DNA from 2 places in the Paenibacillus sp. FSL W7-1332 genome. Region 1 is predicted to be linked to the other one. Evidence: a T-box and tRNA genes for the amino acid it is inferred to sense, from the RefSeq annotation. Region 1 holds a T-box; the other holds one or more tRNA genes.

The links. The T-box of region 1 lies ahead of metG (methionine--tRNA ligase). A T-box ahead of a tRNA ligase gene usually reads a tRNA of that ligase, here a tRNA-Met.
Region 2: it encodes a tRNA-Met, which carries the amino acid that the T-box ahead of metG (methionine--tRNA ligase) is inferred to sense. The anticodon was not compared.

Annotation. Positions count from the first base shown of each region.
Region 1 covers NZ_CP150209.1:281,632-292,242, forward strand. Annotated here, with positions in the region: gene MKX98_RS01320 (isopeptide-forming domain-containing fimbrial protein) at 1-1,856, shown strand, start outside; T-box leader at 2,259-2,527, shown strand; gene metG (methionine--tRNA ligase) at 2,574-4,214, shown strand; gene MKX98_RS01330 (alpha/beta hydrolase) at 5,221-6,075, opposite strand; gene MKX98_RS01335 (ATP-binding protein) at 6,413-7,531, opposite strand; gene MKX98_RS01340 (GNAT family N-acetyltransferase) at 7,697-8,650, shown strand; gene MKX98_RS01345 (hypothetical protein) at 8,840-9,898, opposite strand; gene MKX98_RS01350 (DeoR/GlpR family DNA-binding transcription regulator) at 10,213-10,611, opposite strand, start outside.
Region 2 covers NZ_CP150209.1:1,933,241-1,943,851, reverse strand. Annotated here, with positions in the region: gene yajC (preprotein translocase subunit YajC) at 1-240, opposite strand, end outside; gene tgt (tRNA guanosine(34) transglycosylase Tgt) at 288-1,427, opposite strand; gene queA (tRNA preQ1(34) S-adenosylmethionine ribosyltransferase-isomerase QueA) at 1,448-2,479, opposite strand; gene MKX98_RS08385 (SpoIID/LytB domain-containing protein) at 2,485-4,575, opposite strand; gene ruvB (Holliday junction branch migration DNA helicase RuvB) at 4,633-5,640, opposite strand; gene ruvA (Holliday junction branch migration protein RuvA) at 5,670-6,287, opposite strand; gene ruvC (crossover junction endodeoxyribonuclease RuvC) at 6,284-6,787, opposite strand; gene MKX98_RS08365 (BofC C-terminal domain-containing protein) at 7,000-7,713, opposite strand; tRNA gene MKX98_RS08360 (tRNA-Pro) at 7,860-7,933, opposite strand; tRNA gene MKX98_RS08355 (tRNA-Leu) at 7,942-8,021, opposite strand; tRNA gene MKX98_RS08350 (tRNA-Arg) at 8,063-8,139, opposite strand; tRNA gene MKX98_RS08345 (tRNA-Gly) at 8,144-8,218, opposite strand; tRNA gene MKX98_RS08340 (tRNA-Lys) at 8,259-8,334, opposite strand; tRNA gene MKX98_RS08335 (tRNA-Asp) at 8,463-8,539, opposite strand; tRNA gene MKX98_RS08330 (tRNA-Met) at 8,570-8,646, opposite strand; tRNA gene MKX98_RS08325 (tRNA-Val) at 8,735-8,810, opposite strand; tRNA gene MKX98_RS08320 (tRNA-Glu) at 8,947-9,021, opposite strand; tRNA gene MKX98_RS08315 (tRNA-Ser) at 9,039-9,130, opposite strand; tRNA gene MKX98_RS08310 (tRNA-Asn) at 9,136-9,211, opposite strand; rRNA gene rrf (5S ribosomal RNA) at 9,222-9,338, opposite strand; rRNA gene MKX98_RS08300 (23S ribosomal RNA) at 9,551-10,611, opposite strand, start outside.

The DNA of each region.
Region 1 (10,611 bases):
TCCAGGTGAAAGTATTACCGGGTCAAGCCGGTAAGGACATCCGGAACGTGGCTGTGGTCGATGGTGACAACGTCACCACACCTAGCACGCCGGAGGAAGTCGTCGAGGTTTATCCACGTGAAACCGCGCTGGAGTCCACGAAGACAGCTGAGCTGCTTGAGAAAGCGGCCGGGAACACCGACGCTGCACATGCTGAAGTCGGGGACACCTTGTCTTACACAATTCAGACCCGCAACACCGCCTCCGACAGTCTGGTGACCAACCTGACGATCTCGGACGTGATTCCAGCAGGTCTGGAATACGTAGCGGGTACGCTGAAGGTCAACGACGTACAAGTCACCGATGATCAGGATGGCGACAAAGGCCATTTCGCAAACGGAAAAATTTTCGCCGGTTTCGGGGATGTTACCGACACTGAGTTGCGTAAAGTGACGTTCCAGGTGAAAGTATTACCGGGTCAAGCCGGCAAGAATATTATCAATATTGCGGCCATAGAGGGCGACAATGTTGGTACACCGGACAGACCAAGAAATGAAGTCGAAGTTTATCCGCGGAATCCGCAGATTGAAACAGATAAGTCTGTAACGAATACGAATGTAACCAAGGCCACGTATGAGGTCGGGGACACCATCACGTATACGATTCGTGTGAGAGGTGTTGTCAACGATACGTATCTGGAGAATCTGACGATTACCGATACGCTGCCAGCTGGGCTGGAGTACGTTCCAGGCAGCTTGAAAGTGAATGGTGTCACGGTCACGGATCCGAAAGACGATGACGCTGGTCATTCGGTTACCGGAGACGTATATGGCTCATTTGGCAATGTAAAGGATACCGACTGGCATACGCTGGAGTTCCAGGCCATCATTCTGCCGGGACAAGGCGGGCTGACAATCGAGAACACGGCACGGGTAACCGGCGATAATATCGATCAGCCAGGTGAACCGACGGAAAAAATGGTCGTTGAACCGGAACCGCCAGTAGAACCGCCAATCGATCCGCCAACCGATCCACCAGTCAACCCACCGGTAGATCCGGATCCACCGGTTACACCGCCTGTAACGCCGCCTGCTCCAGTGATGGAGTCACGGAAGACGTCGCGGGATCTCAATGGCGGCACTATCGCGGTCGGCGATACGCTGGAGTATACGATCTCTGCCCGCAATACCGTTGCCGGCAGCTATGTATCGAACCTGATGATTGCCGACATCCTGCCGGAAGGGCTGGTATATGTAGCAGGCAGTCTGAAGGTGGACGGCGTTTCCGTCACTGATCTCGCCGATGGGGACAAAGGCCAATACGTGAACGGCAAAGTGAGCGGTAACTTTGGACGGATTACGGATACCGAATGGCATACGATTACGTTCCAGGCAACCGTCAAGGCGGGACAAGCCGGTCATACGATCGAGAACATCGGTGAAGTTACAGGTGATAATGTGACTAGTCCGGAGAAGCCATCCAATGTCATCGAAGTAACGGACAACGAGAACAACAATGACAACAATACGAACCCGGGTGGAACGGGAGATTCCGACAGCGATTCAAATGAGGACCCGAACGGAAACTCGAACGAAGACACGGACGGAGATTCCAACGGGAACCCGGATGAAGACTCGAATGGAGACACCGACGGGGATTCGAATACCGGGGTACAAACACCGGACGATCATGACGATTCAACCTTAGGCGTATCGGATTCGACTCCACGAGATCCGGATCAATCCGGAGATCAGGGAACGAACGAGCCTAACAGAAATAAATTGCCGAATACAGCTACGAATATGTACAGTTTTATGTTAGCCGGGGCGATTATGCTTTTTGCAGGTTTGCTTCTGCTCAGAAGAAAAAAAGTATAGGCTAAAAAAGCCGCCCCCCAAGTGAATTGAACTTGAGGGGTGGTTTTTTTAATGTATAAGTAACCTTTTAGAGGAATAAGGTCTTGTAGGTATAAGGTGGTTTAGTCTCTCAGAGAGGGACACACTTCTTCGACTATCGAGACTTTCTGGACTGCCATATTATGTCCAGTTCTTGCTCTTACTCAGCGCATCCTTACTAAAAGAGTCCAAGTATATGTGTGCTTTGCACAGAGTAGTAAAAACGACATGACTCAAAGGAAGATAATACTGCAAAATCATGATCTCCGACACCTCAGCGCAGAGTCGAAGGAAGGGGTTTAAAACTCAGGCGGGCTTTTACTGTACCCACTTGACTTCAGAGCAGCGTTCGGGTATGATTTCCAGTAACTTGAATAACGTTAGACAAAAGCAATGAAGAGAAAGAGTACCTTGGCGACGTCTTTGAACAGAGAGCCCCGGCTGGTGAAAAGGGGTAAGGAAAGAACCTAGGGAATATGGTCTCTGAGCTGTGCACCGAAACCCTGTAGGGTAGTAGGCTGTGCCGGATCCCGCACCCGTTAACGTGCTAGGGTATACACGCGATACATGGCGTCGTACCCGAAGAGGTGAATGCCGCAAGGCATGAATGAAATTGGGTGGTACCACGTGAGCGGCAAGCTCTCGTCCCTTTTGGGATGAGGGCTTTTTTTGTTGTCTAAATAAAGGAGGAAGATTGACATGGCGAACATTTTTATCGGCGGTGCCTGGCCTTACGCTAACGGGTCCTTACATTTGGGGAGACTTGCAAGCCTCTTGCCCGGCGACGTGTTGGCACGTTATTTCCGCGCGAAAGGTGATCAAGTCCTGTACGTATCCGGTAGTGATTGTCATGGAACGCCTGTGGCGGTTCAAGCCATTCAGGAGGGCGTGGCTCCCGGGGATATTGCGGATCGGTACCATAGGGAGTTTGTGGATTGCTTCGAACGGCTGGGTTTCTCCTACGATTTGTACACGCGAACCGATCAGGCGTTTCATCACGCGGTAGTGCAGGAGTTGTTTCTGAAGCTGCTGGACAACGGACATCTGTACCGTAAAATCGTGCTGCAAACGTATTGCGAAACCGATCGACGGTTTCTGCCGGACCGCTATGTGGAAGGAGACTGCCCTGTATGCGGCAGCAGGGCCCGTGGCGATCAGTGCGACGCCTGCTCCACGATACTTGATCCGTCCGACCTGACGAACAGGACCTGCAAAATTTGCGGAAACCCTCCGGTGGAGCGTCCTACTGAGCATTTTTACGTATCGCTGTCGCATTTTCAGGGGGAGCTGACCAATGACCTGAATAACGCACAAGGCTGGCGGGACAATGCGGTGCAACTGACCCGCAGATATCTGGAGGAAGGCCTTCAGGATCGGGCGGCTACAAGGGATCTGACGTGGGGCGTAGATGTGCCTATTCCGGGATTTGAGGATAAGAAAATCTATGTCTGGATCGAAGCGGTAAGCGGCTATTTATCCGCCAGCAAACAGTGGGCCGCAGAGACGGGCGGTGATTGGGAATCCTTTTGGCTCAAGGGGAGGGATGGGATTACGGCTTACTATGTTCATGGGAAGGATAATATCCCGTTTCATACGCTGATCTGGCCAGCGCTGCTGAAGGGGACCGGTGACCTGCATTTACCGGACCGAATCATATCTTGCGAGTACATGACGCTGGAAGGGAAGAAGTTCTCGACCAGTCGGAATTGGGCGATATGGGTGCCGGATGTGTTAAGCCGTTATCAGCCGGACTCCATTCGTTACTTCCTCATTGCGAACGGACCCGAGAAGCGGGATACCGATTTCTCTTGGAGGGAGTTCATTCACAGTCACAATGGCGAACTGCTTGGCGCATTTGGGAATTTCGTCAACCGTACTTTGGTGTTTGTGAACAAATCGTTTGAGGGGAAAGTGCCCGAGGGCTGCATATCCGAAGAGTGGCAGAGCAGAGTTGAGGCATTGTATCGCGAGGCTGGGGCGCTTATTGAGGGTGGGCGACTGAAGGAAGCGTTGGAACGGATTTTTAGCACAGTGCGCCTGGCGAACAAATATTTTGATGAACGGAAGCCGTGGATTCAGGTCAAGGAGGATCATGAAGCGTGCCGGACAACGCTGTTTATTTGTGTTCAGATCATAGCCAATTTGGCGAATCTGCTGCAGCCGTTCATTCCATTTTCTTGCAATAGGATACGGGACTTTCTCTCGCTGGAGCAAGCGGCGTGGGAGTGGAGCCATGTTCCGGCTGGCAGGCCGATTCATGACGTAGAGCTATTATTCGAGCGGATCGATCCAAGCCGGATTGAGGAGGAGACGCGCAGGCTGGGGGAGCTGTCCCTCTAATGATAGGACTCTACGTTTCTCAAACTCCCAAAAGGCGAGTCGATGGAGTTGGGAGGCGCGAGGAGCTATTGTCGTTATGATGCAAATCGTACGATACCCTGGAGGTAAAATAGGAGCTGCATCAAGGATCTAGGGATCTGGAGACAAGGGATCTGGGTATCAAGGTATGGAGAGTTAAGGATAGGATCGAGGAAAGGAATCAAGATACCGGGAGTGAGGATTAAGTAATTAAGGTATGGAGAATCGAGAGTTGAGGATTGAGGAATTAAGTAATTAAGGTATCGAGCGCAGAGGATTGAGGAATCAAAGTATCAAGGCACCGAGAACGAGAATCGAGGAATCAAAGTATCAAGGCAACGAGAGCGAGAATCGAGGAATCAAAGTATCAAGGCAACGAGAGCGAGAATCGAGAATTAGGGAATTAAGGTATCAAGGTAACGAGAGTCGAAGTAAGGCATCGAGGGGCGACGGCTCAAGGACTCAATGCATCTAGGGTTTTTGATGGTCTGGTTTGTGTTTTAAAGGACAGTCGTTCCGCTATTTCTGTGTTTTTGGCCATTTCGTAGTGGTTTGAGGACATGAGATCCGCTATTCGCAAAATATTCCGGGATTTTTCCGTGAATGTGTTACATTAACGGATCCAGTGTCCGCAAGGTATCAAAAAACGATCGAATATCAGCAAATAGCGGATCCTGTGTCCGGATGATCTCAAAAACGGCTCAATATCCGCCAATAGCGGATTTTGTGCCCGCATGAACACAAAAACAGCCCAAGATATCAGCCAATAGCCTTCCATGTCCGTCTGGACTCAAAAAGGCGCAGTTCTCAGCGAAAAGAGCACCCATCCGCACACTGCAGTCGAAGCTGTATGAAGCGAGAGTTTCAAAAGATTACCGACTGAAACGCGCAAATAGATGGTGAGGAGCCCCCAGCAAGACGCAAGAGGAGCCCCCAGTGCTGAGGGCTCCTCTTCATTACAGTAACGCAAACGTTATATCTTCACGGGTTAGTTGTCCGTTTCATCAATCCAATCGGTCAATATGGCGTTAAACAGATCGGGCTCTTCAAACATCGGATTATGGCCGCTTTTTTCAAAAATGGCCTTCTTCACGTTGGCTTGCGAGCCGTTTATCGCATTCCAAAGCGATACGGGACTAACCAAGTAGTCGTACCGTCCAAGCCCAATAAGGACGGGCTTGGCAACCTCTTTCAGCGAATCGATCAGATTGAGCCGCGCGAAGGCTTCTCCCCATAAATGATCGATGACGGGCATGTTGGTGAAGACGCCTTCCCACATCCAGGCCGCATCATAGGCATAGTCATAGAAGCTGTGCGCTCCCATTCGGATGCACATATGAGCAAACCGCCGTTCAGGCTCCCTCTGGATATCACCCTCCAGCAGGGCGATATCCGCTTCAAACTGCCGTTTCCGCTCAGGACACGCCGTCTCATTGAAAAAAGCAAAGCTCTGCTGCTGCCGCTCCGGGCTGTTGGTCGGGGCGGTGTTCAGCAGGACTACCTTCCGGACGTGTTCCGGGTATTTTTTGGCATACTCCAGCGCCATGAAGGCGTGCCCCGAATGCCCCAATATAATAAAATCCTCCAGTTCCAGCGTTTGTCTTGCCGCTTCGATATCATCCAGAACCTTATCCAGTGTGTATTCTTCCGGCTCCAGTGTCCGAGGGGGCTTAACAAAGCCTCGATGGTCCAGGAAAATCAGTTGAAATGAAGTGTAGAGTTGTTCCGAAAACAAGCGGGGGTAGTAAATACTGCTTCCCACCACCAAAATGGGCCTGCCATTTCCACGAATGGAAACATTCAATGCAAATCCTTCGCTCATTACCGTACTCTGTATGTTCATGTTTATCGTCCTCGTTTCATTTTTTAAATTAAACGCACCATCCCCTTTCCTGTTCAGATTCCATTACATTCTCCATTGAACGGTTCCAACATTCTATCTCACCTCGATTAGCGTTCGTTCAAGCTCAGTATAGCACCAGACATGCGCTCGGTCGACAGCCATTCAAGCATGCCCCGGACCACACATAGCGTCTCTACATCCGGACCGGTATTCGTTCCAGGACCGTTGGTTCAGCCACGGTTTGCATATGCGGCATCTGCGCGTATCGCTGCTGTAAAAAACGCTGCTGTAAAAAGCATGGTGCAAAGGCTTCGAACTACCTATTCTCCAGCTCCCCTTATTCAGCCGTATTGCGGATCGTCAGGGTGATTCCAGGATAATCCGCGGCAATTGCGCTCTTACGCTCGATGATGCGGTTAATATCAAAGGCAGAGCTGAATAATTCGGGCTCAGGCTTGAATGTCACGCTGGTGCCCGTCTCTTGAGTCATGCCGACAATCAGAAGCCCGGTCTGCGGAATGCCGTGCCTGTACTCCTGCCGGTATATGCTACCGTCACGGCGAATTTCCACGGTCAGATGCTTGGAGAGAGCATTGACTACTGCGATGCTGATGCCCTTCTCCGCGCCGGGGGCCAGAAAGTGTGCGCTGGTGTTCAATCGGTGGACATCGGTTAGTACCGATTGTACGACTGGGATGTTGGAATTCGGAAGGGCCTGCACGGGAATGCCTCTCCCGTTATCGGTAACCGTCACGCTGCCATCCTCATGCAGGTAAATGCCAATCTGATCGCCATACCCACTCGTGTGCTCCAATATGGAATTTTCCACGACGGCCCAGAGCAGCTGATGAATATCGAAGCCGTGCGAAGTCCCAAAATACATCCCTGCATTGTTGCGGGTTTCGGTCATCTCCAGGTAATCGCTTGTATCGAGCAGATCGCCAGCAGCAGAGAGCAGCAGTAGGAACGGCAGGCTCCGATGCTTAGGAAGAGCGTACTTTCCGCCTTGCTCCTGTACAAGGAGATCCGCGCCGAGCAGCGCCTTGAGATGGTGATACAGCTGACCCGTCGTTCCCATATTCAAACGTTCTACCAGCTCGGTGCCGGATAGGGGCTCTGCCATGACGGCCTTTAAAATATCCAGGCGCTGCTTGTTGCCCAGTGCTGCGAGGATTTTGGCGGCCTTCTCGGTGTTCATGTCCAGCAATTGATCCATTCGCCGTTCCTGCGGCTCCCAGCGGATGTTTTGTCCATTCAGGTGCACTTGTCCGGAGTAGAAGACGGAGCCGTCCTCGGAGGCTGCTTTATATATCGTAGGTGTTGGCGAGATTTCTTGGCGGTGTTGGTTTGATGCGGAACCAGGTTTGCGTTCCATAAGGGCTTGATAGACAAGCTGCTGCAGTTCCGTCATTTGATTCTTTAAGACATCCATCTCATAAACCAGATCACGTGTCATGGGGAATCATCAACCTCGTTTTATCATCATTATGTTATTACGTAATTATTATATTACGTAATAACAACGCTGTAAACCCATAATAAGGAAAATAGTGCATGGTTAAGCGATTTGTTCGTCTATAGTTGTTTTTTATCTATTTTTATCATTCAGGGTCGTCTTACAATGAACGCAAAGGCTGGTGACATTCAATTGGGTGAAAGAATCATTCGGAATTTTAGGCAGGGCGATATGCCTCTGCTGGGGGAGCTGTATCAGGCGGTATCCGCAGCGAATGCGCTGTTTTGGTGGGTAGGTGACCAGGAGAATTGGGGTAATGTGTTCTGTGCTATTGAAGACGGGAAGATGGTGGCCAAGGGACAGGTGGGCATTATTAACGTGATCCCGCCGGGATGTGCGCCTAACTGCAAGCATCACATTTATGTGAATCTCAAGGCTGTACCTCAGCGGGAGCGGGATTATGATCTTCTAGGTGAAATGTATAAGATGCTCTATGAACATGCCCTTGTGTTAAAGAGGACGCTGCCGAAGATGTACGGGACGTATTTGTGCGTGGGCAATTATGTTCATGAGATCGCCAATAATGCTTTTTTTACTGAGGAAATCGGATTTCAGCCGCTGGAGAAGCTGTATACCATGAAGCGGTCACTTGAGGAGCCTTTACAAGCCTTGCCGTTAGATGATCGCTATCGCTATCGATTATGGAGGATGGAGTCTGCGGAAGAGGAAGAGATGTATCTAAAGCTCGAGGCCGAGGTTTGGCCGGAAGCGCCGCTGGGGCTTGAACGCTTACGGGAATATAAAGAGCATCCCGGCTGGACTGCGATGAATGTCCTGGAAGGGGACATGATTATAGGCAGTACCATGGCATGGCTGGAAGAGGGGAACGTCGGCGTGATTGAAGATGTGTTTGTGAGAGAGCCGTGGAGACAACGGGGAATCGCCAAACATCTGCTCTACCGTGCCATGTCCTATCTTCAGGCTCAAGGATCCACCTCGGTAAAACTTGAAGTGAAGGCAGCCAATGAAACGGCGTTGTCACTCTATCAGTCGGTTGGCTTTGTCAAAGACCAAGAGGAGCACCGATTTTATCTGCCTCTGCAGGAGGAAGGCCGCTAATAAGTGTTCGACGGCCATGCGTGCGTCAAGCATGTAGGACGGTCATCCAAGCATGTTGGTTGACAGCCATCGAAGCATCCCCCCGTGCACTTATCGTACGCACAGGATATCATACGCACGATGGGATAAAACAAAAACCACGCACGGATCAATCCTGGCGTGGTTTTTTGTATATGAAATTTAGGAAAGTTATGAGGTCGATTCCCGCCCGCCTGTCACATTCGGATTGGCATCCAATATGCTTTCCGTGACGCTCCACAGTTTCGGCAGGAAATGGAGAACCTCGTCTGCCCGCTGCAGCAGGTCATCGGTGGAAGTTATGCCGAGATCCGCAAGGATCGCATCAAAAGGAGGGGTATACTGCTCCTGAAACTCAGGAGTCCCGTCGACCTCCAATATGTTGTGGCAGCGAGCGAAGGTAGCCACCATCCAGAAGACGGCTTCCCTATGGCTTCCGTTTAGGATCAGCTCGCGGCTGCCGTCAATGGCAATTGCTCTTGCATCCGGCGTAATGTCACTGCTGAAGAAGAAGGGGGTCTTCGCAATCGCAGACGCGGCATCGAAGGTTCGGGCCAATCCATTGAGATGAATCATGGCTTGTTCGGCACTCATGTCTTTACAGCCCAAAAGTCGTAACAGCTCCTCATATACCTCCTCTTGGTTATACTCCTTGAGGACATCGCGAACCGCTGCATAGCGGAGCCTGACCGTGGGGTTTCGAAGAGCGGCGACCAGGAGCATATGGGTAGTTACGCCGGTAGGGAACAGCCAAGAGGTAACCTGGCGATGCCAAGGGCCAGTAGGATCTATGGATCGGAGTCCGGTTATGATTCGTTCGCGCACGTTCTCACAGCGGCGGGTAACCCATATCCGGTCGGCAAAATGACGTGAAACCTCCGTCTGCAGCTTGCGCAGCTGCCCAGTCGGATCGGACATCAGGGTGTCTACACGGAAGCTGCCGGCAAGATGATAGGACGTTAATACCTGCTCGGGCGAGGCGAGATCCCGCCAGGACAGATAGGTGGCTTCGATCAAGGCGTCCTGGTAGATAAACTTTCCCAGCTTAAGAGGGGGCTCCGCATCCTGGGTAACGATAACGATGTCAATATCCGAGGACGGGTCCATCTCCGCCTCATCCGGCTTTCCGACTGTGGAGCCGCTAAAATAGGCACCCATGTATCCAGGCTCCCTGCTGGCATGCTGCAAGACCCAGTCCGTTGCCGCAGCGCGTGCTGATCCAACGTTCATTATCAGTTTCCTCCTCTACCTGCATGGTGTCGCAGAAAATAACAAAAATATCCTGTTTTCCATTCATTAATCATTATATGGACTTCCCTTCCAATGTACAACCGCTTACAAAAAAGGGGGGGCGTCATGCACATAATAAAGAGATGGAGATGCATGGGGGAAAGAAGATAACCCGGATGGATGCAGGATACTTGAAAAGGCTCGATACATATAAGCTGGCACCAGTCTTCGCCAGTGTGAAATAAAAAAACGGACATTCCAATACTCGCTGACGTTCGGCGATCGGTAATGTCCGTTTTTTGGCGTGCTCTATACTATTCATCCGCAATGACTAGCGTTGTATTGGTTTTTTTGAATTTTGGGATGAAGCTTGCATGGACGTTCGCATCGGTCACGATCGTATCAATCTTGTCGAGCGATGCGATGGAAATGGTGACGTCTTTGCCGAATTTGGTGCTGTCCGCCATGACAACCACCTCTTTGGACAGCTCGATCATTTTTTTACGCGTAATGGCTTCTTCCAGATTGTAGTCGGAAATGCCTTTTTCGATGGTGATGCCGCTGCAGCAGATGAAGGCTTTCAACACATTCAGCTCATGAAAGTTGAAGATGTATTCATACGCGACGACGGATTGTTCCTCCCGCCGGATTTTGCCGCCGATCATAATCAGTTCTACATCGCTGTCCATAAGCTCAATCGCAACCGGTAGCGA
Region 2 (10,611 bases), 1.7 Mb from region 1:
GACCACAATGTCGTCGGTAATCTCCACAATCGTGCCGTGAAGACCTCCGATCGTTACCACTTTGTCGCCCTTGGACAAGGCGCTAAGCATGGCGTTTCTGGTCTTCTGTTTCTTCTGCTGTGGACGAATAAGCAGAAAATAAAAGATGACAAACATCAGCACGAACGGCAAAATCAATCCCAAAATGCCTCCGCCGCCTTGGGTCTGTCCTGCTGCGAGATCAAATGAAGTTCCAAACATTTCTTTCCCCCCTTTCACAAACTTATCATGATGGCCATGAGCTTGCTTTAGAACCCTTTTTCATTATCATGTAGGCCGTACTTATCAAAAAACTCATCGCGGAAGTCAAGCAGACGATCTTCCATAATACTCTGACGCACATTACGCATCAAATTAATCAAGAAATGCAGGTTATGATACGTCGTCAATCTTAGTCCAAACGTTTCATCACTCTTGATCAGGTGGCGCAGATAAGCACGCGAGTAGTTACGGCAAGTGTAGCAGTCGCATTCCGGATCCAGCGGTCCGTAATCCCTGGCATATTGAGCATTTCGAACGACAAGACGGCCTTGACTTGTCATCGTTGTCCCGTTGCGAGCGATCCGCGTCGGAAGCACGCAATCGAACATATCCACACCACGAATCGAGCCCTCAATCAACGCATCGGGTGATCCGACTCCCATCAAATAGCGAGGCTTATTGTTCGGCAGCAGGGGCACCGTGTAATCCAGCACTTCATACATAAGCTGCTTCGATTCTCCCACACTAAGTCCACCAATAGCATAACCCGGGAAATCCATGGAAGTCAAATCACGGGCGCTCTGACGGCGCAGATCCTCATGCATGCCTCCCTGAACGATGGCGAATAGGGCTTGGTCTTCCGGTCTGGCATGACTCTTCAGGCAGCGTTCAGCCCAGCGAGAGGTCCGCTCGGTGGATTGTTTAACGTACTCATACTCTGCAGGATAAGGCGGGCATTCATCAAAAGCCATCATAATATCAGATCCGAGCGCGTTCTGAATCTCCATCACAACTTCCGGGGAGATAAACAGTTTATCTCCGTTCAAGTGGGAACGGAAATGTACGCCTTCTTCCGATATTTTTCTCATTTCTGCCAAGCTGAATACCTGGAAGCCGCCGCTATCGGTCAGGATCGGACGGTCCCAGTTCATGAATTTGTGCAGTCCGCCCGCTTCTTTCACAATATCATGTCCAGGACGCAGGAAGAGGTGATAGGTGTTGCTCAAAATAATATGGGCATCCATGGCTTTTAACTCTTCCGGGCTCATGGTTTTTACGGTTGCCAATGTTCCGACAGGCATGAATGTCGGCGTATCGATCACGCCGTGCGGGGTGTGCACTCTGCCGAGCCTGGCACCTGATTGTTTGCACGTTTTAATATGTTCATAAGTAACAGCTGCTGCCATGGTGATAACCAACCTCCGAATTAATAGATAAACATCGCGTCGCCAAAGCTGAAGAACCGGTATTCCTTCTCAACAGCCTCCTTGTACGCTTTCATAATGTGTTCGCGACCGGCCAGCGCACTAACCAGCATAACCAGCGTGGATTTCGGCAGATGAAAATTCGTGATCAGCGCATCCACGACGGTAAAAGCATAACCGGGATATATGAAAATGCTCGTCCAGCCGCTGCTTTCTCGCAGAGGCTCGCCGTTTCGCTCCGATCCAACCGTCTCCAGCGTTCTGCAGGAAGTGGTTCCTACAGCGATAACCCGGCCGCCGCGCCGCTTCGTCTCATTCAGCAGCTCAGCGGTTTCCTGGGAGAGGGAATAGTACTCTTCATGCATGACATGATCCTCAACCTGATCCACGGACATCGGACGAAATGTCCCCAGTCCGACATGCAGGGTGATGAAGGCGATGTCCACTCCCTTGGCCTGGATCTGTTCCAGGAGAGCCTCCGTGAAGTGCAGGCCAGCCGTCGGTGCAGCTGCGGATCCCTCATGCTTCGCATATACGGTCTGATAACGATCGCGGTCATCCAGCTTTTCCTTAATATATGGCGGGAGCGGCATTTGCCCCAGTTCATCGAGGATTTCTTGGAAAATCCCCTTATACGAGAAGGATAAGGTGCGGGCACCCATCTCTCCTTCTTCCTCGATGACCGCTTTTAATTTTCCGTCGCCAAAGGAGATGACGTTTCCCTTTTTCAGCTTCTTGCCAGGTTTTACAAGTGCTTCCCACCGGTCTTGCCCCATATTCTTCAGCAGAAGGACCTCTGCCTTCGCACCGGTGTCTTCCTTTGCACCGAATAATCGGGCCGGGATTACCTTGGTATCGTTTAATACAAGCGTATCTCCCGGATTCAGGTAGTCTATGATGTCCGCAAACGTTTGATGGCGTATATCTCCGCTCTGTTTATCCAGCGTGAGGAGCCTGGAGGAACTTCGATCCAGCAGCGGTGTCTGCGCAATTAAATGTTCGGGTAATTCAAAATCATACAAATCCACATTCATGTCGGTCAGTCCTTCGTAATAGTCGTGTTGCGGTAATAGTGTTGGAGTATCTGCTTGTAATCATACCCTTCGTCTGCCATTCCCTTGGCACCCCATTGAGACATGCCCAGGCCATGACCAAAGCCTTTGCCGGTAAATTTAAAGCCGGGAGAGCTTTCAATCACGCGCGCTTTCCCCGTTCCATTCATCACTACGGTGCCGGAACCTTTGACATTTCCGTTGCCGCTCCCTGAGATGACGGACACCGATTGGCCGCTTGAAACCGTTGATACCGCACCATTCGCGCTCAATACAGTATAACTTCCGGTTGATTCAATATCAAACAATGTGCTTGGCAAACCGTTAAAAGCCGAGCGGAACATATCGGGATATTTCACGTCCAGCACTTGACCGTTGGCTTTAACCGCAAGGGCACGTCCAGACGGGCCTCGCTCCGTTACATCCAGCGAAGTAATGGAAGCAGGCAGGCTATTGGAGGTTTTTCCTTTTAGAGAGGCAAGCAATTGATCCGAAGTATAGGGACCGCGAACCCAGTCATAGCTGTTGGATTCCGCCACTTTCTCTAGGACGACAGCCGTTTCGCCCGGATTCATCTTGCCTACAGGCTCAACGTTCGATTGGATCAATGGGAGTGGACGCACGTTCGTATCCTTGGCGGTAACCGTCATATACAGGAGTCCTGCCGATGTTTTGTTTCCGGTTTCCTTCACATTGTCCTCACGTACATAACCTGTAACGCCACTCGGAAGAAGTACATGATACCAAGATTTAAGCGCTGCCTGGGACGAGGAGTCTCCAGGGCTTTCCACCGCGGCAAACAGATCGTTACGGTTACCCCACACCTCGGTGGAATCTGCCGTCATTCCTCCGCTATTGGATGAAAAGACCGTTTCCACAATTTTACCGTCCTTCATGACAACTTCGCCGTCGGTTGCATCCACTGCTTGAATAATGCTCGGATACTCATAGGCGGTCCCGTAATAAGCCTGGCTTAACGTTGTGTCCACGACATGAGCTACTTCGAACTTATTACCTTGGAAGAGCGCATAGCTGCGGGCTGCCACAGCCTGTGCTTTCAGTGCTTCAGTCCCCCAGGTAGACGGCACCTCGGCTCCAACGACGGAATACAGGTACTGCTGGAACGGGAGCTCATTGACAAGATACAATTGACCGTTCTTTTGTCCGATCTCCAAAACGCCTCGATACGAACGATCCGATCGTTCCTTCACATTCGTCCCGGCGCCTGAAGTCCCTTCTAGCCGCAATACGGACTGACCACCCGACAACATATAATGCTGTGTCTCTTGAGGAGTCGCCAGGTTGAGACTTACATCTCGTCTCATAATCAGACCTGCAGCGGATGCATTCTGTTCAACGAGGGAGCCGGATAGTTTAGAAGCTTCCTGTTTGACTGCAGCCAGATCGGCTGTGTTGGCTGCCTCGCCGACCCACACCTCATAAGCGGATGCACCTCCGCTGGGCACCACAACATTAAACGCATCCATGCCGGCATCCACATACGTCTTACGCACAGACTCGGCTTCAGCCTCCGATCCGTACGATCCTGCTGACAGATGCAGCCCGCCTTTAACCGAAGGCGTTTGACCATTCAGATGAGCAGCCGCCGTCTTTGCCGTTCGCGCAGCCCCGTCCAAGGCCGCTTTCTCTGTTTCGTACATACCTGCATATAGTTTGTAAACATTGCCGTCCGCAAACAGCAACGGTTTGTCATTCGTCGCTTGCAGTTTTTTTGCTGCTTCCGAAGCCGTTTTCCAATCCGTGGTCTCAAGCACCTTGACGCGGTATGTATCCACACTCATTCGGACCTGCTGGTTTGCTGGGATGTTTATCAAAGCCTGCTGTGCACTGGATGCAAGCAGCGATGCCGTCAGAGCCTCAGCGGATTTCAGTGTTACGGCATTGGTTATTGATTTATACTGGCTTCCCAGATCCAGGAACATCGCAACACGAATCGTATCTATTGAAGGAGCGGCCGCATGTACCGCAGGCGCGCTCCATAAGGTTCCGGCAACAGCCAATGACAAGAGTCCTTTGGTGGTCCAACCGAATAATGATTTCGTCCAGTTCCTATCCATTTACGTATTTCCTCCTGTAGCTATTAGGATTTGGTATGAATGTAATGATTCTATAATCTAACGACGATCCTCAGGGAAGGGAATACCTAAATGTTGATAAGCTGTGGGCGTTACAACTCGTCCCCGGGGTGTACGCTGCAAGAAACCGATCTGTAGGAGATACGGTTCATAAACATCTTCAATGGTTTGGCTTTCTTCTCCAATGGTTGCCGCAATGGTATCGAGACCTACTGGTCCCCCGCGGAAGCTTTTGATCATGGCATTCAGCATTTTATGATCGATAAAGTCCAGACCCATCGGGTCGATCTGCAGCATCTTCAACGCTTCCTGAGCGATGCTAGGCGTGATCATGCCATCTCCTCGAACCTGGGCGTAATCACGCACCCTTTTCAAGAGTCGGTTGGCTATGCGTGGCGTCCCGCGCGATCTCAGGGCAATCTCTTCTGCTGCCTCTCCTAATATCTCGATCCCCAAAAGATCGGCATTGCGCGACACAATGTAACTCAACTCGTCGACCGTATAGAATTCCAGACGGCTTACCACGCCAAATCGGTCCCTTAGCGGCGCTGAGAGCAATCCAGCCCGGGTGGTGGCGCCAATTAAGGTGAACGGTGGCAGATCTAGACGAACCGAGCGTGCGCTTGGCCCTTTGCCGATCATAATATCCAGCGCAAAATCCTCCATCGCCGGATACATCACTTCCTCTACCGTCCGGTGCAGGCGATGGATCTCGTCAATAAACAGGACGTCTCCTTCCTGCAGATTGGTGAGAAGCGCAGCCAGATCTCCCGGACGCTCAATGGCCGGACCGGAAGTCGTACGGAGATTAACGCCAAGCTCGTTGGCGATAATATTCGCCAGCGTCGTTTTTCCGAGTCCTGGAGGTCCGTACAACAACACATGGTCAAGCGCTTCGTTACGCATTTTTGCCGCTTCGATATATACCTTGAGATTTTCCTTAACTTGATTCTGTCCTATATATTCAGCCAAATAACGTGGACGAAGACTAAGCTCGACAGCCTGCTCGTCCATCATCAGATTGGCGGAAATAATTCGATCATCCATCTATTAAACTCCTCTCCTGCAGCGATCCTCTAGCCGGCGTATAGCTGCTGCAGTGCCCGTTTCATCAGCACGTCAACGGATTCACCGCTTGCGGCAGAATCCTTAATCTTAAGCCAGACCTTATCCAGCTCGCTATCCGTATAACCAAGAGCCTTCAGTCCTTCACGTGCCTCAGACCACGCCGAGCCGTCAGCTTCCGGTTCAGGCTCCTGAATGGCAAACAGACCGGTCATCATGCTCGCATTTCCGAATCCCTCGAGCTTGTCCTTCAGATCCAGAATCATGCGCTGCGCTGTTTTCTTACCGATTCCCGGAAGCTTGATCAAGAAGGATACATTCTCTTGGTAGATCGCGGAAACCACATGGTCCGGAGATCCCCCGCCCAATATGCCGAGCGCCACACGCGGGCCGATTCCCGAGACTTCGATCAGTTTACGGAACAGCTTCTGTTCCTCCCGCGTCGGAAATCCAAACAGCAGGATGGCATCCTCACGGACATGATGATGGGTAAACACCGTAATAGTTCCTTCGGTTTTGGCAAAAGCATATGGATTCGGGCAGAACACCCGATACCCTACCCCTTGAACATCCAATACAATATATTCACTCTCTAAATGGACAACCTGTCCCCGTAAAAAATCGATCATTTTCGCAATACCTCATTTAACTTGGAATTCAGTGTATAGGAATGAGCGTGGCAGATCGCTACAGCCAGTGCATCCGCCACATCATCAGGTTTGGGAATGCTCTGCAGCTTCAGGAACATCCTGACCATCTCCTGCACCTGTTTTTTCTCGGCCTTTCCATAACCGACAATGGCCTGCTTCACCTGCATCGGCGTATATTCTGCAATCGGGAGCCCGCGCTGGACCGCAGCCAGGATGAGCACTCCTCTGGCCTGTGATACAGACATCGCCGTGGTTACATTCCGGTTAAAAAATAACTTCTCGAAAGCAACGGCCTCAGGCTCATATTTATCAATAAGCTGCCCCATGCCCTCGTACACGTGGTGCAGCCTCTCTTCATCCGGAGTATGGGCTTCCGTCTGGATACAGCCATACTGTACCGGCGTGACTTTACTTCCAACCTTATCTACAAACCCGAAACCTACAATCGCAATCCCGGGGTCGATCCCTAAAATGCGCAAACCAATCTCTCCTCTGATGAAGCGAACATATGTATCGTTCTCTCATTATAACAAAAGATCGACCACTGTTGAGGAAAAACTTTGATCCTTTAAGCACCGGTTACGTATCCTCTGTATTGAGACCGCTAACATACCTGTGCAACGCAAAAAACTGCCCGGGAAATTTCCGGGCAGCAGCATTTTCGGTCACCAAGCGACAAGGCTGGGAGGTTCTATGGGGTCGGGTTCATGACATTTTCAGCCATATCCCGGGCATAGTCGCTAAAGGTTGACAGAACACTGTTATACTCTTCCATATCTTGAATTCGAATACCTTCCTCAAGCTGCTGGATCACATCTCTAGGCAAAGACGACTCCATCGAACCGACATCCAGCTGAAAGAAGGTCCGCATCACTTTCTCTTCCTCCGGTGGTCCATCAAACAAGGTTAAGTTTCCGTTGGAATCAATGCTCATATAGGCTTGCCTCTTACAGGTGGGTGAAAGGTCGGATACGGTTTGCTCCAGCCAGACTTCACCCTTGTTATCCAATCGTCCCTGCCATAAAGGATTTTTATTCATCAGTTCATAAATACCATCCGCCGTAAGCTTTCCCATATCCTGTTCTTCGATGCCACATACATAGGTGATCCGAACATGAACATGCTTCTTTCCCTTCGAGGTATTCAGCTTTTGCATGAATTCCCTCTGATCCTGCCGGCGTTCTTCCAACTTATCATCCTCAATCTGCAAGTAATGCATCGTTTCTACGGCCAGTGGCGTATCGTCGGATGCAGCAGTGAGCAGCTTATTCATCTGATCCTTTATATTCTGGCCGGACCATATCATGATACCTGCGATCAATAGGATCGCACAGGACCAAATCGCGCGTCTCCAGCGTCTCCAGCGTTTTCTGAACAGCTTCTTAAAGAAATGAAAAACACTCAAGGTTATCCCCTTCTATTCAATGTTTTTCATATTGTGACCGGGAAGCTGCCAAATTATTCAGTTCCGCTTTTGCCATCAGCCTCATTTTCAATCCAAAACAAAGAAAGACCGCCTTCAGTTACACTGAAAGCAGTCTTTCGATCGAATCGGGATGACACGATTTGAACATGCGACCCCCTGGTCCCAAACCAGGTGCTCTACCAAGCTGAGCTACATCCCGTTATTTAATGCCGGTGAAGGGACTCGAACCCCCACGGTTTCCCTCACGATTTTGAGTCGCGCGCGTCTGCCAATTCCGCCACACCGGCACAATGTAATTTCATAATGAGTTAAGTAATTGTTTAAAAAATGGCACGCCCTGAGAGATTCGAACTCCCGACCTTTTGATTCGTAGTCAAACGCTCTATCCAGCTGAGCTAAGGGCGCAAAATGGAGCGGACGACGGGAATCGAACCCGCGACCCTCGCCTTGGCAAGGCGATGCTCTACCGCTGAGCCACGTCCGCAATGTAATATGTATTCCGTCTTATGCTCTCTTGGTAAAGATGGTGAGCCATGAAGGACTCGAACCTTCGACACCCTGATTAAAAGTCAGGTGCTCTACCAACTGAGCTAATGGCTCTTATTACTAAGAGTAAATGGCGGAACTACGGGATACTCTCTCTTCGTTCGAGACTGCGAAGTCTATACTAACGAAGATGCTGCTTCGACGAACCCATGATGGATTCTCATCCCTGAAGCTTATAAGAATGGCGGAACTGACGGGATTCGAACCCGCGATCTCCTGCGTGACAGGCAGGCATGTTAGGCCTCTACACCACAGTTCCAAGAGGCATTATCGCTATCGCGATATAAATTGGTTGCGGGGGCAGGATTTGAACCTACGACCTTCGGGTTATGAGCCCGACGAGCTACCGAACTGCTCCACCCCGCGTCATTATAAAGGGTTGCTTGTATGGGGTCCCCGAAAAGTAATCGGAATCACCTACGAAGCATGTGCTTCACTTTTTGAGGATAAATCATGGTGGAGGCTGAGGGGATCGAACCCCCGACCCTCTGCTTGTAAGGCAGATGCTCTCCCAGCTGAGCTAAGCCTCCGTCTGGATTGATCTTAAAAGAAAGTGGTGACCCGTAGGGGATACTCTCACTTCGTTCGAGACTGCGAAGTCAATGCTTACGAAGATATCCTCCGACGAACCGACGGGATTCTCATCCCCTGATGCAATTAAGAAAGTGGTGACCCGTAGGGGATTCGAACCCCTGTTACCTCCGTGAAAGGGAGGTGTCTTAACCCCTTGACCAACGGGCCATATATGAAGTCCTTGCTGGCGGAGAGAGAGGGATTCGAACCCTCGAGACGCTTTTGGCGCCTACACGATTTCCAATCGTGCTCCTTCGGCCAACTCGGACACCTCTCCATAAGTGGCTCCCCGAACAGGACTCGAACCTGTGACAACTCGATTAACAGTCGAGTGCTCTACCAACTGAGCTATCAGGGAATATGTATCCGCTTGGCGACGTCCTACTCTCCCGGGACCCTTCGGTCCAAGTACCATCGGCGCTGGAAGGCTTAACGGTCGTGTTCGGTATGGGTACGCGTGGAACCCTTCCGCTATCGCCACCAAACGTATATTCAGGATCCGGCATCGCCAAATGCCGTGATCATCCTCCTTGCAAGTATAGCTTGTACACTTACAATTCAGTTTTGATCACCTGAAAACTAGATACGAAACGAAATTTGCGTTGATTAGAATCCGTAGCATTACCCGATGTGGTATCGGGGTCCCCGGAAAGTATTCGGCGTTGCTCCAAAGCTTCGCTTCACTTTTTGGGGTCATTTGGATAAGCCCTCGACCGATTAGTATTGGTCAGCTCCATGCATTGCTGCACTTCCACCTCCAACCTATCTACCTCGTCGTCTTCAAGGGGTCTTACTAGTTGGGAAATCTCATCTTGAGGGGGGCTTCACGCTTAGATGCTTTCAGCGCTTATCCCGTCCGTACGTAGCTACCCAGCCATGCTCCTGGCGGAACAACTGGTGCACCAGCGGTACGTCCATCCCGGTCCTCTCGTACTAAGGACAGCTCCTCTCAAATTTCCTACGCCCACGACAGATAGGGACCGAACTGTCTCACGACGTTCTGAACCCAGCTCGCGTACCGCTTTAATGGGCGAACAGCCCAACCCTTGGGACCTACTTCAGCCCCAGGATGCGATGAGCCGACATCGAGGTGCCAAACCTCCCCGTCGATGTGGACTCTTGGGGGAGATAAGCCTGTTATCCCCAGGGTAGCTTTTATCCGTTGAGCGATGGCCCTTCCATGCGGTACCACCGGATCACTAAGCCCGACTTTCGTCCCTGCTCGACTTGTAGGTCTCGCAGTCAAGCTCCCTTATGCCTTTGCACTCTTCGAATGATTTCCAACCATTCTGAGGGAACCTTGGGGCGCCTCCGTTACTCTTTAGGAGGCGACCGCCCCAGTCAAACTGCCCGCCTGACACTGTCCCCGTACCGGATCACGGTACCAGGTTAGAACCTAGATACGATCAGGGTGGTATCCCAACGTCGCCTCCACACAAGCTGGCGCTCATGCTTCTTAGGCTCCCACCTATCCTGTACAGATCGTACCCAAATCCAATATCAAGCTGCAGTAAAGCTCCATGGGGTCTTTCCGTCTTGTCGCGGGTAACCTGCATCTTCACAGGTATTAAAATTTCACCGGATCTCTCGTTGAGACAGCGCCCAAGTCGTTACGCCATTCGTGCGGGTCAGAATTTACCTGACAAGGAATTTCGCTACCTTAGGACCGTTATAGTTACGGCCGCCGTTTACTGGGGCTTCGGTTCACAGCTTCGGATTGCTCCTAACCGCTCCCCTTAACCTTCCAGCACCGGGCAG